Regions from separate parts of the Kushneria sp. AK178 genome, predicted to be linked through region 2. Evidence: predicted binding sites of a transcription regulator. Region 2 holds the regulator's gene; each other region holds the start of a gene.
What was found. The regulator LexA, encoded in region 2, represses DNA repair genes until DNA is damaged. The targets are predictions, from matches to a motif close to TACTGTNTANNTANACAGTA.

Region 1 (7,540 bases), 370 kb from region 2:
AGGAACATACCCATAATGGCGCTTACTGGGTCAGCGAGCGTGAAAGCGATCTGGCGTCGTTGAAGCGCTGGGAGCAGCAATGAGTGAACTGATTGATGATTTTGATCGTCGTATCAAATATGTCCGCATTTCCGTAACGGATCGCTGCGATTTTCGCTGCGTCTACTGCATGAGTGAGGAGATGACCTTTCTCCCTCGTGATCAGGTACTTTCCATCGAGGAAATCTCGCTCGTTGCGCAGGCCTTTACCGAGCTGGGTGTGGAAAAGATTCGTCTGACCGGTGGGGAGCCACTGGTTCGTCGTAACATTGATGAGCTGGTCGGTAATATCGGGGCGCTGGAGGGGCTTCGTGACTTTACCATGACGACCAACGGTGCCCAGTTGAGACGCTATGCACCGTCACTGCGCCAGTCAGGCATGCAGCGACTCAATATCAGCCTGGACTCCCTGAAACCCGAGCGTTTCAAGGAGCTCACCCGTACCGGTAATCTTGATAAGGTCATCGACGGTATTCGCGCTGCAAAGGAGGCAGGCTTTGAGCGTATCAAACTTAATACCGTTATCCTGAAGGGGCGCAACGATGACGAAATACTGGATCTGGTAGAGTTCGCTCGCGATGAAGGGATCGACATCAGCTTTATCGAGGAGATGCCGCTGGGGGAGGTCTCGGAACATTCGCGTCAGGAAACCTTTTGCTCCAGCGATGAAGTGCGCGACATCATTGAAAGCCGCTATCCGCTGCTGGATTCTCCGGAAAGCTCGGGCGGGCCGTCGCGCTACTGCCGAATGGCCGACAGCGATTCGCGCATCGGGTTTATTTCGCCCCACAGCCACAATTTCTGCGACAGCTGTAACCGGGTGCGCGTGACCTGTGAGGGCAGGCTGCTGCTTTGTCTTGGCAATGAGCACTCCACGGATTTACGTGAAGTCATTCGGGCGAATCCGGGTGAAATAGAACCCTTGAAACAGCGCATTCGCGAGTCGATGTCACTCAAGCCTCATCGCCATCATTTCACGACCGATGGTGATGTGCAGATCGTTAGATTCATGAATATGACAGGCGGCTAGGGCACTGCGCTTTTATGGAAAAAGGGCCAACACATGTTGGCCCTTTTCTTTACGCTGAATAATTGATAACCCTTTTTCAGGGTATATACTACTGGAAAACCATGTCTTTTATTTGGAGTGATGGATATGTCGACAGAGACACTGGAAAAGATCGCCCGCAACAAGAATGTTGCAAGAGCCGCGGCGCGCCAATTGAGCATGGAACAGTTGAGCAAGCTGTCGGAAATCATTGATGAGGTGATGACACAAAAGCAGGAAGAAGAGCAAAAGCGCCGCGAAGAAGAGGCCAGCAAGGAGCAGAAGCTTGCCGAAATTCGCGCGGCCATGACGGATGCCGGTCTGTCCGTTAACGATCTTGTCGGCAACGAGCAGCCCAAAAAGCGTCGAGGCCGGCCCCCCAAGGATGCCAATGCCTGAGCAGCCCCGGTTATCCGGCATCATATTCCCTGCGTGGATTACCCGTTTTTCATGAAAAGCCGTGATGGCTGCACGGCTTTTATCAATAAGGGGCCGGCATTATTGCTGCAGGGTGGTATCGACGACATCGATCGTGACGCTGGATGATTGTCGTAGCTGTTCCCTGAGCCACTGAGCGGCCAGTTCTTCGAGCCGATGCGATAGCTCCCGGGGCGTTTGTGCCGTCATTCCCTCCAGAGTGATATCCATCCAGTCTCCCAGCGTTTCCTCATCCACGAAGGCGTCGATCTGACTATCGATCAGCATCCTGCCTATCCGTTGCCACTGCTGTGTATCAGCCTGATAACTGACCGGCAGTACAATGACCGTATCGTTCTGGCGTTTTGAGGGCTTTCTGGCTCGCTTGCGCTGAGAGATGATCACCGGTGACAGGGTCAGCGTATCCTGCGTGGTCATGCGCTTGCCGTTCCAGCGCAGCCACTGACCGTTGACGGGCTGCATGACGCTCTCAATACCCAGCGTTTCGGCAATGTCGCAGTGCGCCTTTTGATGGACAGTTTCGCCATGTACGGGCAGCAGATGAGCAGGGCGAACCCACTGGTAGAGGCTAATCAGTTCATCACGCCCGGGGTGACCGGAGGCGTGCAGGCCCGGGTGTGTCTCATCATTGAATACCTGCGCGCCCCTTTGCGTGAAGGCCTGCTGGAGTCGCGTGACCGCCCTTTCATTGCCGGGAATGGCGCGCGACGAGAAAATGATGCAGTCGCCGGGATCGATCTCGAGGGCGAAGTGCTGGTTGGCGGCCAGGCGCGAGAGGGCCGCACGAGGCTCGCCCTGGCTTCCGGTTGCCAGAATCAGGATTTCTTCTGAAGGAAGGTAGCCAATATCGGACAGTGGGACCGTCTCAGGAAAATCATCCAGATAGCCAAGCTCGCGTCCCAGCCGTACCATCTTTTCCATTGCCCGGCCCAGCAGGGCGATGCGTCGATGATGGCGGCGTGCCGCACGTCCTGTTGCGAGAATGCGGGCCAGGTTGCTGGCAAAACAGCTGACCACGATACGTCCTTCACACCCTGCCATGAGCTGTTCGAGCGTGGCTGCCACGTCGCCTTCGCTGCGCGAATGCGTCTCTACCGTGGCGTTGGTAGAGTCACCCACCACGAGGTCAACGGGCGCAATGCTGGTGAAGTCCTGCTCGAGCGTCCGGGCTCCCAGTACCGGCTGAGGATCGATTTTCCAGTCACCGGTATGCAGGATGCGGTGTCGATCAACTTCCAGCAGCAGTGAAACGCTTTCGGGTATGGAGTGGGCAACGTTGATGCTTTGTACGGAAAAGGGGCCCGCATCAAAGCTTGCGCCGGGTTTGAAAACCCTGATGGCATCCGTTGCCAGACCCTGTTCCACAAGCTTTTGCCGCGCGATGCCTGCTGCCAGAGGCGTTGCATATATCGGGCAGCCAAGGCGGGGCCATAACCAGCCCAGCGCGCCAAGATGATCCTCATGCCCGTGCGTGATGACAATGGCTTCAGGCCGGATGCCAAGCGTTGACAGCGAAGAGAGATCGGGGATCTGCAGGGGCGTATCAGGGAGGTCCTGACGCAGGGCCATGCCGCAATCGACGATCAGCCATCGAGACTGAAAACCGTAAAGCATCAGATTCATGCCGATTTCACCGCAGCCGCCAAGCGGTAATAGTTCAATCTCGGAACGGCGACGGGGACGAACTTGTACGCGAGTCTGATCCATGGCGGGTCCGGCAATGGTTTGTCATCAACTATACGCAACGCGTCAGATGGTCACAACGAACACTGCTCAAAAGCCTCTGAATTCGCTACAATTCCTGCCTTTGAACAAGTAGCGTGAGCCTGATGTCCCTTTGTCGTCTAGTGGTAACCTGCCCTGATCGTGTTGGTATTGTGGCGCGTGTTTCGTCGTTTATCGCCGAGAAGGGTGGCTCTATTACCGAAGCCAATCAGCACTCCGATCTGGAAACCGGGCGCTTTTTCATGCGCTATGAAGTCGAGACCCGGCACATGGATGCTGGCAGTGATGCCTTTCGTCGCGACTTTGCACAAATTGCCGAAGAGTTCGACATGCAGTGGCAATGGCGCGACGGCGAGCAAAGGCGTCGACGCCTGATGATCATGGTGTCACGTGAGTCGCACTGCCTGGTGGATCTTCTGTATCGCTGGACGGCCGGCGAGCTTGACTGCGATATCGTCGGCGTGATTTCCAATCATGACGATATGCGCAGCGTGGTCGAATGGCACGGCATCGAGTATCACCATATTCCGGTATTCGCTGATGACAAGGCGTCTGCCTTTTCAGATATCGAGCGTGTGATTGAAGACAGTCGGGCCGATACGATCGTGCTGGCACGTTACATGCAGATTATTCCGCCTTCGCTGTGCGAGCGTTACAGCGGGCAGATCATCAATATTCATCACAGCTTTCTGCCTTCCTTTGCCGGAGCAAAACCCTATCATCAGGCGCATGCGCGTGGCGTAAAACTGATCGGTGCTACCTGTCACTATGTGACTCAGGAGCTGGACGCCGGCCCCATCATCGAGCAGGACATCCAGCGCGTGACGCATTGTCATACCACCAGTGATCTGGTCCGGCTGGGACGGGATATAGAAAAATCCGTGCTGGCGCGGGGGGTGCGCTGGCATCTACAGGACAGGGTGCTGATCGACGGCAACAAGACAGTCGTTTTCTCCTGAATGCCGGTATCGACGGCAGCTGGCCGGTGATTCAAAAAAGGCCCAGCTGCCGCTGAGCATCTTCTGATATCAGTCTGACGCCAACGCCCAGTAGCCTTACCGGACGTTCCGCTCGTTGCCAGGCCGTATCAAACAGTGGCAGGAAACGTTCCAGTTCGGGGACCTGGCCCGCGCTCTCCATGGTGGTGATCGAAAAGTCATCAAAGCGTATCTTGACAAAAAGCTTGTTGATCGCCGGATGCTGATAACGTGCGATGCGCTCTTCCAGACGTGTGACGAGGTCGGCGATTTTTTCACGGCATGCCGTCATGCCGGGGAGGTCACGATCGAACGTGGTTTCCACGCTGATGGACTTTCTCTCTCTTTCGACCTTGACCGGACGTTCGTCGATGCCTCGAGCCAGTTCATGAAGGCGTCCGCCAAACTTGCCGAATTCCTCCAGAAGTGTCGCAAGTTCGACGGCCTTCAGGTCCCGGCAGGTATGAATCCCCTGTGCTTCGAGCCTTTTCGCCGTCGCCGGCCCCACACCATGAAGTCTGGTAATGGAGAGATGATCCAGAAATGCCGGTATTCGATCAGGGGGGATGACGTAAAGACCGTCGGGCTTTTCCCAGTCACTGGCAATCTTGGCAAGAAACTTGTTGGGGGCGCCCCCTACGGAAATGGTGATGCCCACGCGTCGTTGCACTTCCTGTTTGAGCCATTTTGCCATCCAGGTAGCGCTACCCTGCATGCGTTTGACGTGTGAGACATCCAGAAAGGCTTCATCGAGTGATAGTGGCTCGATAACGGGCGTCAGCTCGCGAAATATCTCCTGTACCTGATGCGAAACCCGACGGTATTTGTCGAAATCGGGGCTCAGGCGTTGCAGGTGTGGGCAGAGCCTTTTCGCCTGTGCCATGGACATGGCGGAGCGTATACCGTATTCACGAGCCGGATAATTGCACGTCGCTACGACCCCCCGGTGCTCTGATCGCCCGCCGATCACCAAGGGAATGTCTATCAGGGAGGGGTTATCACGCATTTCGACAGCTGCATAGAAACAGTCGCAGTCAGCGTGAAGTATCTTGCGCATCACGAATCCCGAAAATGTCTGTATGAATATACATACTATAGACCTGCCGGACTGTAAACAGGGATGCCTGAACCATGAAAAGAGCATTACCCTGGATGGTTGCCGCCCCCTTGGCGCTATAATATCTCGCCTGCCTCAATGCAATGAGTAATAATATACCACTAAGCAACTCAGCGTAGATGCAGTGCGCCTTTCTCATTACCGAGTCATTTCGGCATATTTGCCTAATATTAATAATGGTAGATATGGCACAGTTATATAACGTTGATAGTCATTCAGGGAGCTTTAACGCCAGATTTTACTTTAAAGTGCTTTTGTTTTGACGTATTATCCAAAAATCAGAGGTTAAAACTATTTTAATGGGCCGCAGGGTCGACATCTCATCAAGAGATGTGTATTAGCTGAAGAGGTCGGTAATGTCGCTGTTAAATGAATACATGAAAAAGGAACAACTGCTGAAGCAACTGCGTGATGAGTTGCAGCAGCTCGAGCAGGATCAGAGGCTCAAGGGTGAGCTTGAGTTCAAGGAACAGCTTGAGCAACTCATGCAGACCCACAACAAGACAGCCGCTGATGTCATCGGGATTCTTGATCCCGGCAGCGAACAGCCCGCTGCAGGGCAGCCATCCGCGTCCGAAAGTCAGGGGGCGGGCCGGCGCAAGCGCAAGCTGAAAGTGTATCGTAATCCACATACCGGCGAAGTCGTGGAAACCCGCGGCGGTAATCAGAAAACACTCAAGGCATGGAAAGAAGAATACGGTAACGACACGGTCGAGCAATGGCTTGAACGTACCGAGTAGAAGCATTGTCAAAAGGCCGCTTTATAAGCGGCCTTTTTTATACCTGCCGCTTTACATCGATTCGATAAGTGGATATACGGTTATCCCACTGCAGGTCTGTCGTGCTATTGTGACTCTAGGCGACGTTTTCTTGAGGGCATGATGTGTCCTGCACAAATCCTGTCATATCCTGTGTTTAAAATATTCAGTCTGCCGTCGAAGCGTCGATGAAGCGAGTGCTCCCAGAATTTCATGTAACATGGCGTGACATGATGATTCACAAAACGGAGTGCGATTAATGGCCGGCAGGATGCTGGTGCTGTAGAATTCCGAAATAATGATGCGCAAAGCAGCATACCCCCGCCCATGGGGGTCTGATAGCATCGACAGCAATCCAGAAGTCTGAATAATTTTATCTGACCTTTAATTAAAGGCTGCAGGCTCTTTTGCCGATTTCTTTAATCAGGTCAGGTCATGTTATTGAGGCGTCGATTCGACTTGCAGTCATGGACTGCTGCATCATGCGATACCGCCCGACAGGCGTCGGGTAGAAAAGCGACATCGGCGGTATCTTATGGCCTCGGAAACACGCCAGTATGAACATTCCGTGGCGGTAGCGTGTCCAGGCGCCGGAATAATTTTGACAGGAGTAAGCGGTTAATGAAGCGGCTGCTGAGTTGTGCCTTGTTGGGGAGTTCCCTTGTGCTGGGAGGTTGTGCCTTTTCTCCCGGCAGTGATATGCCCTATGAACAGTCGGGGCCACCCATCGATGATCTGGTAGATGTCCAGCCCATCACCTTTGGTCTTGTGCAGGCGCAAAATGCTGCGCGCAAGGAGGTCAGCTCCCAGCGAAGCCTGAAAGAGGCATCTGAAGAGCTGAAGTTCGATGCCAGGGATTATGATTATCGAATTGGCAAGGGCGATATTCTCAATATCGTTGTTTACGACCATCCCGAACTGACGATCCCTGCAGGTGGCGAGCGCAGCCCGGTAGAAACAGGGAATGTGGTGCACAGTGATGGCACCATCTTCTATCCCTATGTGGGGCGTTTACAGGTCGCTGGCAAAAACGTGTCGGAGGTACGCAGACAGATATCGTCAGCACTGGCGGACTACATCGCCGAGCCTCAAGTCGAAGTCAATATCGCCAGTTTCCAGTCCCAGAAGGCCTATGTAAGCGGACAGGTGTCCAATCCCGGCCAGCAGCCGATTACCAATACACCGCTCACGGTACTTGATGCCATTACCAGCGCAGGTGGCCTTAACGAGAACGCCGACTGGCATCATGTCGTATTGACGCACAATAATGGTCAGGAAGAGATCATTAACGTCTATGACATGCTTCAAAACGGACAGATGAGCCAGAACCGCCTGCTGGAAGATGGTGATGTGCTGCATATTCCTGATGTCGGCTCACAGAAGGTTTATGTTCTGGGTGAAGTACTTAGACCTCAGGATTTGCCGATGGGAGGCCATC
Region 2 (7,540 bases):
GAGCACCTCGAGTGTCCGGTCGTCTTCCGGCATCACCAGGTGTGAATCGAGCGTGACGCCGCCATGGCCGGGGAAATGCTTGCCGATACCGGCCATGCCAGCCTCCTCGAACCCGTCGATAAAGGCGCCGCCCAGGGCCGTCACATGCTGCGGGTCATCGGAAAAGGCGCGGTTGCCGATGGCCGGACAGCGGGCATCATCCAGATCCAGCACCGGCGCGAAGGAAAAGTCGACGCCACAGGCGGCCATTTCCATCGCCAGCAGCCAGCCGGTGTCGCACGCCAGTGCCAGCGCCTTTTCGGGCGCCTGACGATAGTACCGGCCCAGACGCGCCATGGGCGGCAGGGCTGTCACACCGTTGCGCAGACGCTGAACACGCCCACCCTCCTGGTCGATGCCGATCACGATATCGGGATTACATCGACGAATGTCGTCACACAGCCGGCGCATCTGCCCGGGGGACTCGACATTACGCGCAAAGAGAATAATGCCTCCCACGGCAGGGTGCGCAAGCCAGTCCCGCTCCTGCTCGCTCAGGTGCGTGCCCTGAAGATCACACATGAGGGGGCCACCGAACGTGGCGACCTTTGAGTCGGTCATGAGTGGGTTCCTGTTCTGGCGTAGGACGTCATCTCTGGCGGTATATGCTGATCGATCCGTGCGACTGATGCATCATCGGCCACCGGTGCCCGCAGGGCGTGCAGTGCCACCGGCTTCAACCGCTGGGCCAGCTCCCGGATCGTGATGCGCTGATGGTAGTCATGCTCGGCGATATCGCGCAGGGTATTGAGCCCGGACAGCGTAAAGATGACCGACCCCAGCATGAAATGCAGCCGCCAGAAGCGTTCATCGTCGGCCAGCTCCGGGGTAGCCTGCCTGAGCAGCTCCAGAAAGCGTGAAAAGATATCGCCGTAACGCCGGCGCAGCTCGTCGCGAAGCTGGCGCTGCGTCTGAGAGTAGGCCAGCCCCAGCAGCTTCATGAAGGTTCTCAGATCATGATTGTCGGAAGGCATTTCCAGCACGCTGGCAAAGAGCGTATCAAGCAGCCCATCAAGATCCGGCGCGCCCGCCTCACCGGCTTTCAGCGCATCAAGCCGTCGGTGCAGATCCGCACTGAACGGGTCCAGATACCGGAAAAACACGGCCTGTATCAGCGCCTGCTTGGAGCCGAAGTGATAGTTGACGGCCGCCAGATTGACTTCGGCCCGGCCGGTGATCCGACGCAGGGAGGTTTCAGAGAAGCCATGCTCGGCAAACAGCACTTCAGCCGCATCAAGGATTCGGGTCACGGTATCGGATGGCACCATGGAAAATATCAGTTCTCTTTCATGAAAATAAAACGTGCGGGCCAGTCATCGATGGTATCACCATTGCCGCCTGACACCTGCATTCAGGCAGCATCGCAGCACTTGCATTGACATGACGACTGGATACAATCACATACTGTATACATCAACAATGGCCACTGCACATGACACGACCGTTGACCGCTCGCCAGCAGGCCGTATTCGATTTTATTGCCAGCACCATCAATGAGCTCGGCTATCCGCCCACGCGGGCCGAAATTGCCGGTGCTCTGGGATTTCGCTCGCCCAATGCCGCCGAAGAGCATCTGCGGGCACTGCGCAAGAAGGGGGTTATCGAGATGATCCCCGGGACATCGCGCGGCATTCGCCTGTCCCATCAGGAGCAGACCATTCAGGAGCAGGAAAGCACTGCTGCCGGCCTGCCCGTTGTCGGGGAAGTCGCCGCCGGCAGCCCGATTCTCGCCGCCGAGCATATCGCGCGCTACTGCCCGATGCCGGCCGACTTTTTCAATCCGGGGGCGGATTACCTGCTTCGCGTGCGCGGCCTGTCGATGCGCGATGCCGGCATCCTCGACGGCGATCTGCTGGCCGTCCACCGCACGCATGATGCCCGGGACGGGCAGATCGTGGTGGCGCGCCTGGGAGACGATGTCACGGTCAAGCGCTTCAAGCGCCAGGGCAGTGTTGTCAGCCTGATTGCCGAAAACCCCGATTTTGAGCCCATCACCATCGATCTGACAAGACAGAGCCTGGAAATAGAGGGCGTCGGCGTTGGCGTGATTCGCGGCGGCGACGGCAACAACCTTTAACCGGCACGCCGGCTTTTCTCAAGGGTGTGCCTGCGGGCACACCTAACGCACCCGCGGCAGCATGAGGCGTGCCCTGTCCAGCGTCATCCCCGCCTCTTGATAGAGGTCCATCACCAGATGGCATTCGTCGTCACGCATCCCCATTGGCCGGGCATCACCAAAAAGACGCGTCAGATCACGCATGGCGGCCAGGCGAGTCGACGGACGACGCTGGCACTTTTCCAGATCCACCAGTGCCGTACTCGCGCTGTCATCAGCATCGAGTCGAACCAGCACCTCCTTGGGATAGAGATGGCCGTGCTTGTAGGCACTGCGGTGCAGCCTGATGAGATTGCTTGCCAGTGCCCGGAATATGGCGATGCGCTGCCCGGTATCGTACTCGTCAGCCCTGAGCATGGCCTGCAGGCTCTGGTAACCGTGGAGGGCCTCGGTCACCATGACGGCCTGCCACCCCTGCCCGCTTTTTCTGGCCTTGAAAAAAACGGGAGGCGGCGCGTTGACCCCCAGCATCTGGCACCGTTTGAGGCCCTGCCATTCACGCACCGTGGTAGGCCGTCCCAGCGGATAGCGCAGGCTACGAAACAGATGGCCGTGCTGAATCTTGACATAGTAGGAGGGACCCTGCGGATCGGGCCGGATGAACCGAACACCGCTGAGGCCTCCCTTGCGTTCGTTGGGGGGTTCTACCCACTCTCCCGGCGCTTGCCACCAGAAGTCAAAATCACCCTGCAGGGTCTCTGACATAACAGATCAATTCCGGATCTTCAGCCCCCGGGGGCCGAAAGGACGATCCCCGCCCATAAACGGGGATCGGGCGAGTCAAAAAGGCGAATCAATGAATGGCGGCAGGCTCGGGGGCTTCAGTGCCCTCATCCTCTTCTGCGAGTACGGAGCGGGAGATCAAATGGTCCAGCATTTCCCGGGCCACATCAAAGCGATGATGCCGCAAAAGTTCAAGCGTACTGGACGAAAACCGGATACTGGCCAGCGGCTCGTTTGTCTCGTCACTGTCGGCGGCCCGAAGCACAAACTGACCATCTTCAAGCTCGACGATCTCGAATACGGCGGCGTCAGTCATGAGCCACCTCACTGATCCGATCAGCGCCAATCATTAACGCAATATTAATTTCCCTGAAAAGGGATGTCACGTTGTTCCAATACAAGACATTACCACTCATGGCTGGTTTCACGGAGTCTGGGAAGCAGCGTTCGAAAACTATCAAGACACGTTGCAAGTTCCCGGGAAAGGGGCTCACTCTGGCTGGACGCAATCATGTTGTCGTGCCGACGCAGCCGCGCGGCACCACCTTCATCATGAAGACGATCAAGCAGCTGCAGCAGTCTGGCAAGCCAGCTGTCGGGACGGGCCATGAGCTCTCGCAGCAGTTCGATTTCGGCCACCGGTGCCGGCGGCTGTTCAAGGACCCTGCGCCAGTGCATGTCAGGCCAGCGGCAGGTATGCGCGATTTCCTTGATCAGGCTTTCCAGTGCCATTTCGAGCATCGATAGCGCCCCTTCCTCGAGCGCTCGTCGCCGGGCATCGGCATGCTCATCATCGCCGGCAGACTGATCCAGCAGCAGCATGGCCTGATACAGCAGCTGATTGGTGCGGCCCTGATGGCTCATGATGCCTGCTTCCCTGACTTGCCGCCCTTTTTGGCACCGCTCCCCTTGCGGTTATCCTCGACCTGCCAGCGCTCGCCGTCCCACAGCGCCTTCCAGCCGGTCGCCTTGCCCTCTGCCTCGCTCAACACATACTGGCTTTTGGTCTTGCGCGAGAACCGGATCTGGGCCGGATGCCCATCCGGGTCGTGATCCGGCGCCTCCAGCAGAAAATGGTACTTTTCCGGCAGCGCCTCGGCATGCGGTCTGATCTCGCTGACCAGCGGCGGTCGCGTTTCACGGTTTTTCGGGAACTGGCTGGCCGCCAGGAAAAGACCGCTGGCGCCATCACGCAGCACGTAGTGATCCTCCACCTTTTGACAGATCAACTCCGGCATCGGAATCGGGTCCATCTTGGGTGGCGCAGGCTCGCCGCTTTTCAAAAGCTTGCGGGTGTTTTTGCAGTCATCGTTGGTACAGGCGAAATACTTGCCGAACCGCCCCGAGCGCAGCTGCATTTCCGAGCCGCACTTGTCGCACTCGATGGTCGGGCCTTCATAGCCCTTGATGCGAAAGTGGCCCTCTTCGATCTCGTAGTAGCCATCATCATCGTTGCTGATGTGAATCTTGCGCGTCTCATCAATGAGGTAGCTGTCCATCGCCGTGCCGGTATTCGGATTACGACGCTTGGCCCTCAGGGCATCGGTTTCGGCATTTTCATCGGCATCCGCCGGCACCGCCTCTTCCCCGGGCAGCAGATCAATGGTGGTCTTGCAGCGCTCCTTGGGCGGCAGGTTGTAGCCCGAGCAGCCCAGAAAGACGCCGGTGGAGGCGATGCGAATCTGCATGGGTCGACCGCAGGTGGGACATTCGATGCCGGTTTCGACCGGCTGATTGGGGCGCATGCCCTCCTCGCCCTCGGCATGCTCCAGCCGGGCGCGGAAATCGCCATAGAAACTGTCCAGCAGTTCGCGCCAGTCACGCTCGCCGTCGGCGACGTGGTCGAGCTCGTCTTCCATGCGGGCCGTAAAGCCATAGTCCAGCAGATCCTGGAAGGACTCGATCAGCCGGTCGGTGACGATCTCGCCCAGTTTTTCGGCATAGAAACGGCGGCTGTCCAGCTTGACGTAGCCCCGTTCCTGAATCGTCGAAATGATGGCCGCATAGGTGGAGGGCCGGCCGATGCCGCGCTTTTCGAGTTCCTTGACCAGGCTGGCCTCGGTATAGCGCGCGGTTGGCTTGGTGAAATGCTGTTTCGGATCGAGCGCCCTGAGTTCCAGCGTCTCGCCCTTGCCGATATCCGGCAGCTGCTGATCCTCTTCCTTTCTGGACGAGGGCTTGAGCACCCGGGTATAGCCGTCAAAGCGCAGCACTCGCCCGCGGGCCCGCAGCTCGAACCCTGCCACCTCAATGGTGAGCGTGGTCGACAGATACTGTGCCGGCACCATCTGGCTGGCCAGAAACTGACGCCAGATGAGCTCGTAGAGGCGTTCGGCATCACGCTCCATGCTGCCGAGATCATCGGCGTGACGACCGGCATCGGTCGGCCTGATGGCTTCGTGAGCCTCCTGAGCGCCCGCCTTGCTGGAGTAGACATTGGGGGCGTCGGGCAGGTAGTCACTGCCCATGCTGGATTCGATGTAGTCGCGTGCCATGGCGATGGCGTCGGCGGACAGATTGGTCGAATCGGTACGCATGTAGGTGATAAAGCCCGCTTCATACAGACGCTGCGCCAGAGTCATGGTTTTCTTGACCGAAAACCCGAGACGCCCACTGGCCGCCTGCTGCAGGGTCGAGGTAATAAAGGGGGCGCCGGGCTTGCTGGAAGTCGGGCGATCCTCACGCCCGGTAATGACGTAGGCCGCCTTTTCGAGAGGCGCAATCAGCGAGGCTGTCTGCGCTTCACTGGTCGGCCGGAAAGCATCACCGTGATGTTTGACCACCTCAAACCGCACGCTATCGCCACTGCCGGCGTCAAGGTCGGCATGAACGTCCCAGTACTCTTCCGGCGTAAAGGCACGAATTTCGCGCTCACGCTCAACGATCAACCGCACCGCAACCGACTGGACGCGGCCGGCCGACAGGCCTCGAGCCACCTTGCTCCACAGCAGCGGCGACACCATAAAGCCTACCACACGATCCAGAAAGCGCCGGGCCTGCTGGGCATGCACGCGGTCCAGCTTGAGTTCGCCGGGGGTCTCGAACGCCTGGGCAATGGCGTTTTTGGTAATCTCGTTGAAGACCACACGGCGATAGCGCGACTCGTCGCCACCGATGGTTTCCCGCAGATGCCAGGCGATGGCCTCCCCTTCACGGTCAAGGTCGGTGGCGAGATAGACGGCATCGGCCTTCTCGGCGAGCTTTTTGAGCTCGTCGACCACCTTTTCCTTGCCCGGCAATATTTCGTAGTTCGCCTGCCAGCCATTTTCGGGATCGACGCCCATGCGGCGGATCAGCTGGTCATGGCTCTTGCGCTTTTTATAAGCCGCCTTCTCTTCGGCAGACATCTTGCGCGTGGCAGCGGCCTGACGGGCACGCTCGGAGGGGTCAGTGGCACCCTTGCCACCACCACTGGTCGGCAGGTCACGAATATGGCCCACACTCGATTTCACGATGAAATCGTTGCCGAGGTACTTGTTGATGGTCTTGGCCTTGGCCGGCGACTCGACGATCACCAGTGACTTGCCCATAGATCTCCGTCTCTTTTGCCGGTCCTGCCGGCACTATCATGTCAGAAAAGCAGCGTGTGTGACCGCCCATTGACCGGGACAGGTTCAGACACCCTGAAAAATGCGACTACCCTACCCTGGCCTTATCCATGGCGCCACCGGATAAAAAACGATGGGCGAAAGCGTTGATGCCCTCACGGCAGGCACATCATTGCGCCGCCCCCCGTCGAATGCCTCGACATTCTCGAAGGTGTCATCAAGACTTTGGCGCATAGCCGTCGCACCCATGGGGGTGAAAAAGGTATAGTGAATATATTCAGACACCGCATCAGGAGAATGCTTCATGACGAAAGCGACTGCCGGCCCGATTCGCCGCACCAAGATTGTCGCCACTCTGGGTCCTGCCAGTGACGAAAAAGGCGTTCTCGAGGCCATGGTGCACGCAGGCGTTGATGTCGTTCGAATCAACTTCTCCCACGGCAGCGCCGAGGATCACCGCCGTCGCGTCGAGGCCGTGCGTGAAGCGGCCAGAAACCAGCAGCGTAACGTCGCCATTCTGGGCGATCTGCAGGGTCCCAAGATCCGTATTGCCCGCTTTGCCAACGGTTCGGTCGAGCTTGAAAACGGTCAGGACTTTGTTCTCGACGTGAATCTGGGCCGCGACGAAGGCGATAACCATCAGGTCGGCTGTGACTACAAGGCGCTTGCCGACGACGTTCAAAGCGGCGATGTTCTGCTGCTCGACGACGGCCGCGTCGTGCTCAAGGTCAATCGCGTCGACGGCGGACGTATCGAATGTAGCGTTGAAGTGGGGGGCACCCTCTCCAATAACAAGGGCATCAACAAACAGGGTGGCGGCCTGTCGGCGGCAGCATTGACCGACAAGGATCGCGAGGACATGAAAACCGCGATCGACCTGGAAGTCGATTTCCTGGCAGTCTCCTTCCCGCGCTCCGGCGCTGACATGCAGCTGGCGCGTGATCTGCTTGGAGAGGCCGGCAAGAACATTGCTCTGGTCGCCAAGGTCGAGCGTGCCGAAGCCGTGGCCGATGCCGCCACGCTGGACGGGATCATTATCGCTTCCGATGCTGTCATGGTGGCCCGCGGCGATCTGGGCGTCGAGATCGGCGATGCGCAGCTCATCGGTGTCCAG
Region 3 (7,540 bases), 1.4 Mb from region 2:
ATTGACTATATCAACACCCACGGCACCTCGACGCCGGTGGGCGATATGTGTGAGCTCAAGGCCCTGCGCAGCATCTTTGGCGACAGGGTACCGGCGCTCTCCTCCACCAAGTCCCTGACCGGTCACTCCCTGGGCGCCACCGGTGCCCAGGAAGCCATCTATTCGCTTTTGATGATGCAAAACGATTTCATCTGCGCCTCGGCCAACATCGATGAAATTGACCCGGAAGCGACGGATCTGGATATCGTGACCCGGCGTCGTGACGGGGTGCGCCTCGAGCGCGTGCTGTCCAACAGCTTCGGGTTTGGCGGGACCAACGCCTGCCTGATCTTCCAGCGCATGGCCGAGTAGCCCTGCTGCCGCACCGGCCGCTGAATCAAAAAGGGCGCCCTTCGGGGCGCCCTTTTTCATGTTCTCGTCTCCTGTGTTGTCCTACAGGGCGCTGGCAGAAGCCTCTTCGATAGTGGGCCGGGGGACGCTCGAGATGCGCGAGAGCTGCTGCTCGATCCACTGCTCGACCTCCCGGGTCACCTCATCCGGCGTACGATCCCTTGTCATGATGGGCTCGCCGATCACCACGTTGATCTGTCCGGGCCGTTTAATGAAGCTTTTGCCCGGCCAGTGCTCACCGGCATTGTGCGCCACCGGCAGTATCGGTGCCCCGGCCCGACAGGCCATATGAATACCGCTTTTATTGAAGCGGCGACGCTCACCGGGCGGTACTCGTGTCCCTTCGGGAAACAGCAGCACGGAAAGCCCGGAGGCCAGTCTATCGGCCCCCTCGCTCAGAACCGCTCTGAGCGCGCGGGACGGCCTTGATCGATCCAGCGGAATGGGTCTGAGCATTCGAAGCGCCCAGCCAAATACGGGAATTTTCAAAAGCTCCTGCTTGAGTACCGTACACATCGGTGACTTGATGGTCTGCAGAAACAGGGTTTCCCACTCACTCTGGTGGTTGGCCAGCACCACACAGGGCGCATCCGGGATATTGGCACGGCCCTCGACCCGATAGCGCACGCCGCAGCAGAGACCGAACCAGAAGACGATAAAGTGATTGTAGAGATTCAACACCCGAAAGCGGGCGTTGAGCGGCAGGCAAAATGCCAGCGGCACCAGGGTGACAGCGCTGACCATAATGGCTGCCAGATAGCCGGTATAAAACAAAAAACTGCGCAGCGCCCTCACGGAGCCTTCTCCTCGTCAAAGCGTGTCTGGCACCACTGCTCGAGCATGGTATCCAGCGCCAACCGCCAGGGCTTTTGATGGACACCAAAGGTTTCGAGCATCTGACGACAGTTGAGTACGCGCCGTAGCGGCTGATCATGATGGTGGTGCAGAGGCTGAATCCGGCCGGGCGTCAGGTCGAGATGCCTTCTGGCCAGCTGAATTTCCAGCTGATGACGCACCACGCCGTGAAAGGTATAGAGACTGACCGGTTCAACACCGGCAAGATGGTAAGTCCCCCACGCATTGGCGCCTGAAAACTGCTGCGCCAGCATGCCGATAACGGCACGCGCCACAGCCTGCACGGGCGTGGGACACACGATCTCGTCATCTGCCGCGCGCAGCGGCCGACCATCGACCATGGCGTCCAGCATGTCGGCCAGCCAGGCATTCCGGCCTTCCAGTGCCATCAGCGGTCCGATGCGCACAATAAAATGTCTGTCCAGCTGCCGGCGCAGCTGATTGCCCATTTCCAGTAGACGCTGCAGCCCTTCATCACGCGGCGCCGGCAGCGTGCTCTCCTCGATGGGCATGTCCGACCCGGCGTCAAAGATCTGATCACTGACAAACCAGACCAGCGGCACGCCGCAGGCGCGACAGGCGCTCATGACAGCCGCCACCTGATCGACGTGCGCAGCCATTTCAGCATAATCAACACTGACAGGGCACAGCAACGGCGGAAAAATGACAGCGTCCGGCGCCCATGCTTCAAGCTGTGATGGGCCACACTGATGCCCCGGCTCGGCGATCAGCTCGACATCGCTTCGCAGCGCGCTTTCATCGATCAGCGCCCGACCCAGACAGTGATCGGCATCAAGCAGTAATAATTTCATTGATTTTGCAGCCTGACAGGAAATGACGTCACTCTCGGCGGGCAGTGACGCGGCAGGCCCGACACTTTACAAAAAATTGCCGGGGGTTGCACTGTCCGCCCTGCATCATGGCCGCGGCGCGGCCGCCTCGCCTCGACCGCGTCATGATCGTCTATCCTCCATCCATGAGGATTAGGGCTCACATCATTCATGGATCGAAGTGCATACGCATGACAGAACAGGTCAGGACCGTCACCCGTCACCGCAGCGGCAAGGGATTCACCTACCGTGACGATCGGGGCAACACCTTCAGGGACCGTCAATGGCGTCAATGGATCAAGCGTCTGGCCATCCCGCCGGCCTGGCAGAACGTGGTGGTCACCCTCGATGTCGATGCCCGCATCCACGCCACGGGCCGGGACAGCGCCGGGCGCAAGCAGTATATCTATAACAGCGAGTGGCGCGAGCAGCGCGAGAAGATGAAATTCGACCGCATTGTCGACTTTGCCCAGCGGCTGTCGACGATGCGACGCATCACCGGTCAACACATGGTGCGGGAGGGCATGCCGCGCGAGAAGGTGCTGGCCTGCATGGTCAGGCTGCTGGATACTGCCTACTTCCGACCGGGCAACGACAGCTATCGGGAGCAGAACGACTCCTACGGCCTGACGACCATGCGCTCGCGCCATCTGATCATCAACGGCAGCGAGCTGATCTTCGACTATCAGGGCAAGAGCGGCCAGCAGCAGCACAAGGTGGTCGAGGATGAAAGACTGGCACAAATTGTCGGAGAGCTTGATGATATTCCCGGCTACGAAATCTTCAAGTACTTCGATGACGAAGGGCACAAGGTGCGCGTCGACAGCCACGACCTCAATGACTACATCCATGAGGTGATGGGCGAGCGCTTCAGTGCCAAGGATTTTCGTACCTGGGCAGGCACCTCGATCGCGGCCCTTGCGCTGGATGAACTCGGCATCGGGGATGACGACGACGCCAGTCAGCAATACATTCGTGACGCCGTGGAGCGGGTGGCCGGACAGCTGGGCAATACGCCCGCCATTGCGCGCTCAAGCTATATTGACCCGAGGGTAATCGAAAGCTATCTGGACGGCCGGCTCTTGCGCCACTTTCAGGAGCAGATCGAGGAGGCGCTGGCGCATGAAGAGCTGACCGGCCCCGAAGAGCGCGCCATTTTGAAACTGCTGCAGAGTCGTTTACAAAGGACCCCGCAGGACTACAACACTGCATCTGCATAGCCTGGTGTCGACGCCGATAGTAGGCTTGCCAAACTATTGTCAGCGATGTTTACCCCGGTAAATCGACACACCTGTTCACGCAGCCTTTTTCAGGGAGACAGGCGGCCTGCTGCTTATCGAACGGCACGAGCCGTACTTTCCCTGTCAGAATATTTACCCTGTACACACCGCTCTGGGGACGCTTTGAATGGAAAAACTGGTCGGCAAGAAAATTCACGTGGTCATCGATAATATAACGACCGGCGGCGGTATCGAGCGTGTCTGCAGCGTCATACTCCCGATGCTGGCGCAGGAAGCCAGCGTCAGGATCATCGGGTTGCTCGACACCGAATCACGCACCACCTATGACTTCCCCGATATCGACATTGTCCCGCTCAACAAGGATCACCTTTCCGGTCAGCTCGGCTACCTGAAACTGTTGTCGAAAGCCTTCGATATGATCAAGAGCGATCGGCCGGATGTTGTTCTCTATCCCAGCATGGGAAGACTGACCGTCTTTGCAGCCCCCTTTGTCATGAAGGACCGGCGCCTGTCGCGTCAGACACGCCATATTGCCTGTGAACATATCGCCTTTAGCAGCCATTCAGGCATGGTGTTGAAACTCAAGCGCGCCACGCTTCCGCGTTACGACCGGGTCATTTTTCTGACCTCGAGAGATGTCAGCAAATTCAGGGACCGGTCAAAATTTCTGTACATTCCCAATCCGTCTCCCTTCACGGAAGTTTCTCCCGCCAGAACCGCACCGTCCAGCAAGGTGGCCATTGGCGTGGGGCGACTGACTCATCAGAAAGGGTTCGACCTGCTGATTCCGGCGTGGAAAAGCTTTATCGCCAACCACCCCGACTGGAAGCTCATTATTGTTGGTGAGGGTGAAGACCGTGACAAACTGCAGTCGCTGATTCGCGAGCACGAACTGGAAAACCACTGCGAGCTTCATGGCAACAGCAACGATATCGGAGCGCTGTACCAGCGTGCTGACATCATGCTGATGCCGTCACGATTCGAGGGTCTGCCGATGTCATTGATAGAAGCGCAGTACCATGCGCTGCCTATCGTGGCCTTCGATTGCGAAACAGGACCGCGGGAAATCGTGACCGATGGCGAGGATGGGTATCTGGTCCCGACCTTCGATCAGCAGGCGTTTACCGATGCCATCGACAAGGCCATCTCGCCTGAAAGGTATGAAGCGCTGTCCCAGGCAGCCACCCGGAGCGCCAAACGCTTTGATCGCCAGGAAATCATTCATCACTGGAAACAGCTTTTCGCTTCCATGTCGGCGTAAGGGCATCCTTCACGATTTTCCGACATAAAAAAGTGCCTTCCATCAGGAAGGCACTGCAAAGTCTGCTTCAATCATCAAGCGATGAACGAGGGATCAAAACGGGATCTCGTCGTCGAAGTCATCGAAGCTGCCGGGGTTGGGCGCACCGTTGTTGTTGCCGCCCTGATTCCCCTGCTGCGGGTTCTGGCCATACTGATTCTGGCCGTAACCGCCCTGCTGCTGGCCGCCACCCTGCTGAGGACGGCTACCGCCACCGGACTGACCATAACTGCCGCCGCCCTGGGGTGCGCCCTGGCCGCCGAAGTCGCCGCCCTGGGCACCGCTGCGGCTGTCCAGCATCTGCATGTCGTTGGCCACGATTTCGGTCGAATAGCGGTCCTGACCATCCTGCCCCTGCCACTTGCGGGTCTGCAGGCGTCCCTCGACATAGATACGCGAGCCCTTTTTCACATACTGCTGCGCAATTTCGGCCAGCTTGTTGAACATGACAACGCTGTGCCACTCGGTACGCTCCTGCCGCTGGCCGCTTTGCCGGTCGGTCCAGCTATCGGTCGTTGCCAGACGCAGATTGCAGACAGGACTGCCGGAGGGCAGAAAACGTACTTCCGGGTCCTGACCCAGATTGCCGATCAGTATGACCTTGTTTACCCCACGGGCCATGTTTCTCTCCAGTGCCGACTGGCATGTTTGAACGAATGTGCTGCCCAGGACATTGCCTTGACATGATCGTCTATAATAACTGTATGGATATTCACTGCAATGCAGGCCTTGCCCCGTCTATCCCCGACAAGGCACGAGCCGTCCTTCAAACGGCTGCCTGTCGTGTCTTTTGACCGGCATTTGCCCCTTCATGGCGTGCAGCCGCCATTTTACCGGGCTGTGCACCACATGGAAAACGCTGTGCGCTGCATTTTGCGCCCTGCTTTCAACTCCTTCTATAGTGTCTTTCCGACGCCGGCGATGAGGTAGGTATGGATCGTATTTCGGTGAGTGGTGCCCGCACTCACAACCTGCAAAATATTGATGTCGAGTTACCCCGTGACAAGCTGATCGTCTTCACCGGGCTCTCCGGCTCAGGCAAGTCTTCTCTGGCCTTTGACACCCTGTATGCCGAGGGCCAGCGGCGCTACGTGGAATCGCTGTCGACCTATGCCCGACAGTTTCTCTCCATGATGGAAAAACCCGATGTCGATCACATCGAAGGGCTGTCGCCGGCCATCTCCATCGAGCAGAAATCCACGTCTCATAACCCGCGCTCGACCGTGGGCACCATCACCGAGATCTATGACTATCTGCGTCTTCTCTATGCCCGGGCCGGCACGCCACGCTGCCCGGACCACGAGCTTGACCTCGAGGCACAAACGGTCTCGCAGATGGTCGATCAGACGCTGGCGCTGGAGGAAGGCACCCGGGTCATGCTGCTGGCGCCCATTATCAAGGGGCGCAAGGGTGAACATCAGCAGGCTTTGACCGAGCTGCGTACCCAGGGGTTCGTACGCGTGCAGATCGACGGTCAGACCTACGAATTCGATGAGCTGCCCACGCTCGAAAAGAACAAAAAGCACGATATCAGCGTCGTGGTCGATCGTCTCAAGATTCGTCAGGACATCGAGCAGCGGCTGGCAGAGTCGTTCGAGACCGCTCTGGGGCTGTCCGACGGTGCGGCCATACTGCACTTCATGGACGGCGACCGCGAAGACATGATCTTTTCCTCGCGCTTTGCCTGCCCCATCTGCGGCTATTCGATCGCCGAGCTCGAACCCCGGATGTTCTCCTTCAACAATCCGGCCGGCGCCTGTCCGAGCTGTGATGGTCTGGGCGTGCATCAATTCTTTGATCCCGGCAAGGTCATTCGTCAGGACGATCTGTCGCTGGCAGAAGGCGTCATCAAGGGGTGGGACAGACGCAGCATCTATTATTTCAATCAGCTTGAAGCCGTGGCCGCGCACTACGACTTCGAGCTGGAAACGCCCTGGAAACAGCTGCCACAGCGCGTTCAGGATGTCGTCCTGCACGGCAGTGGGCGTGAGTCCATCTCGTTTTCCTACGTCAACGACCGTGGCAAAAAGGTCTCCCGGGAGCACGCCTTTGAAGGGGTACTGCCCAACATGGAGCGCCGCTACCGGGAAACCGATTCAAGCACGGTGCGTGATGATCTGTCGCGTCATCTTGCCGTGCGCCCCTGCCCCACCTGCCACGGCAGCCGGCTGCGCCGTGAAGCGCGCCATGTCTTCGTGGACGAGCACTCACTGCCGGCCGTGGTCACCAAGCCGATCGGCGAGGCGCGCACGTTTTTTGAGGCCATGGATCTTCCCGGACGCCGGGGCGAGATCGCCACGCGCATCCTGTACGAAATTACCAGCCGCCTCGAATTTCTGGTCAACGTCGGGCTTGATTATCTGACGCTGGAGCGCAGCGCCGATACCCTGTCAGGCGGCGAGGCCCAGCGCATTCGACTGGCCAGTCAGATCGGTGCCGGGCTGGTGGGCGTCATGTACATCCTTGATGAGCCCTCCATCGGCCTTCACCAGCGGGACAACGACCGCTTGCTGCAGACCCTGACCCGGCTTCGTGACCTGGGCAACACCGTCATCGTGGTCGAACACGACGAGGATGCCATCCGCTCCGCCGATCATGTGCTCGACATGGGTCCCGGCGCCGGCGTTCACGGCGGCCGGGTCGTCTCTCAGGGCACGCCGGAGGAGATTGAAGCCGACGAGGCATCGCTGACCGGTCAGTATCTGTCAGGCAGCCGCCGTATCGAGATCCCCTCACCGCGCACACCGGTGACCCCGGAAAAAATGCTGCGCCTGACCAAAGCCAGCGGCAACAATCTGGACAACGTCGACCTGTCGCTGCCGCTGGGGCTTTTTGTCTGTGTCACGGGGGTGTCGGGCTCGGGGAAATCGACCCTGATCAATTCCACCCTGATGCCCGTGGCTGCCCGCGAACTCAACAAGGCC

Region 1: dinB (DNA polymerase IV) is a predicted target of LexA. The motif match lies at 5,301-5,320, and genes of this name have one in related genera.
Region 3: uvrA (excinuclease ABC subunit UvrA) is a predicted target of LexA. The motif match lies at 5,315-5,334, and genes of this name have one in related genera.

The regions. Positions count from the first base shown of each region.
Region 1 covers NZ_CP096381.1:2,018,792-2,026,331, reverse strand. The annotation lists gene moaE (molybdopterin synthase catalytic subunit MoaE) at 1-83, shown strand, start outside; gene moaA (GTP 3',8-cyclase MoaA) at 80-1,069, shown strand; gene M1D97_RS09150 (H-NS family histone-like protein) at 1,196-1,486, shown strand; gene M1D97_RS09145 (ribonuclease J) at 1,586-3,148, opposite strand; gene purU (formyltetrahydrofolate deformylase) at 3,355-4,209, shown strand; gene dinB (DNA polymerase IV) at 4,241-5,284, opposite strand; gene M1D97_RS09130 (histone-like nucleoid-structuring protein, MvaT/MvaU family) at 5,701-6,084, shown strand; gene M1D97_RS09125 (polysaccharide export protein) at 6,724-7,540, shown strand, end outside.
Region 2 covers NZ_CP096381.1:1,647,027-1,654,566, reverse strand. The annotation lists gene nagZ (beta-N-acetylhexosaminidase) at 1-600, opposite strand, end outside; gene M1D97_RS07400 (TetR/AcrR family transcriptional regulator) at 597-1,307, opposite strand; gene lexA (transcriptional repressor LexA) at 1,472-2,116, shown strand; gene M1D97_RS07390 (lipopolysaccharide kinase InaA family protein) at 2,159-2,860, opposite strand; gene M1D97_RS07385 (hypothetical protein) at 2,949-3,194, opposite strand; gene M1D97_RS07380 (DUF6586 family protein) at 3,284-3,742, opposite strand; gene topA (type I DNA topoisomerase) at 3,739-6,408, opposite strand; gene pyk (pyruvate kinase) at 6,731-7,540, shown strand, end outside.
Region 3 covers NZ_CP096381.1:3,007,502-3,015,041, forward strand. The annotation lists gene fabB (beta-ketoacyl-ACP synthase I) at 1-351, shown strand, start outside; gene M1D97_RS13775 (lysophospholipid acyltransferase family protein) at 433-1,185, opposite strand; gene M1D97_RS13780 (sugar nucleotide-binding protein) at 1,182-2,057, opposite strand; gene M1D97_RS13785 (DNA topoisomerase IB) at 2,267-3,295, shown strand; gene M1D97_RS13790 (glycosyltransferase family 4 protein) at 3,483-4,577, shown strand; gene M1D97_RS13795 (single-stranded DNA-binding protein) at 4,671-5,237, opposite strand; gene uvrA (excinuclease ABC subunit UvrA) at 5,549-7,540, shown strand, end outside.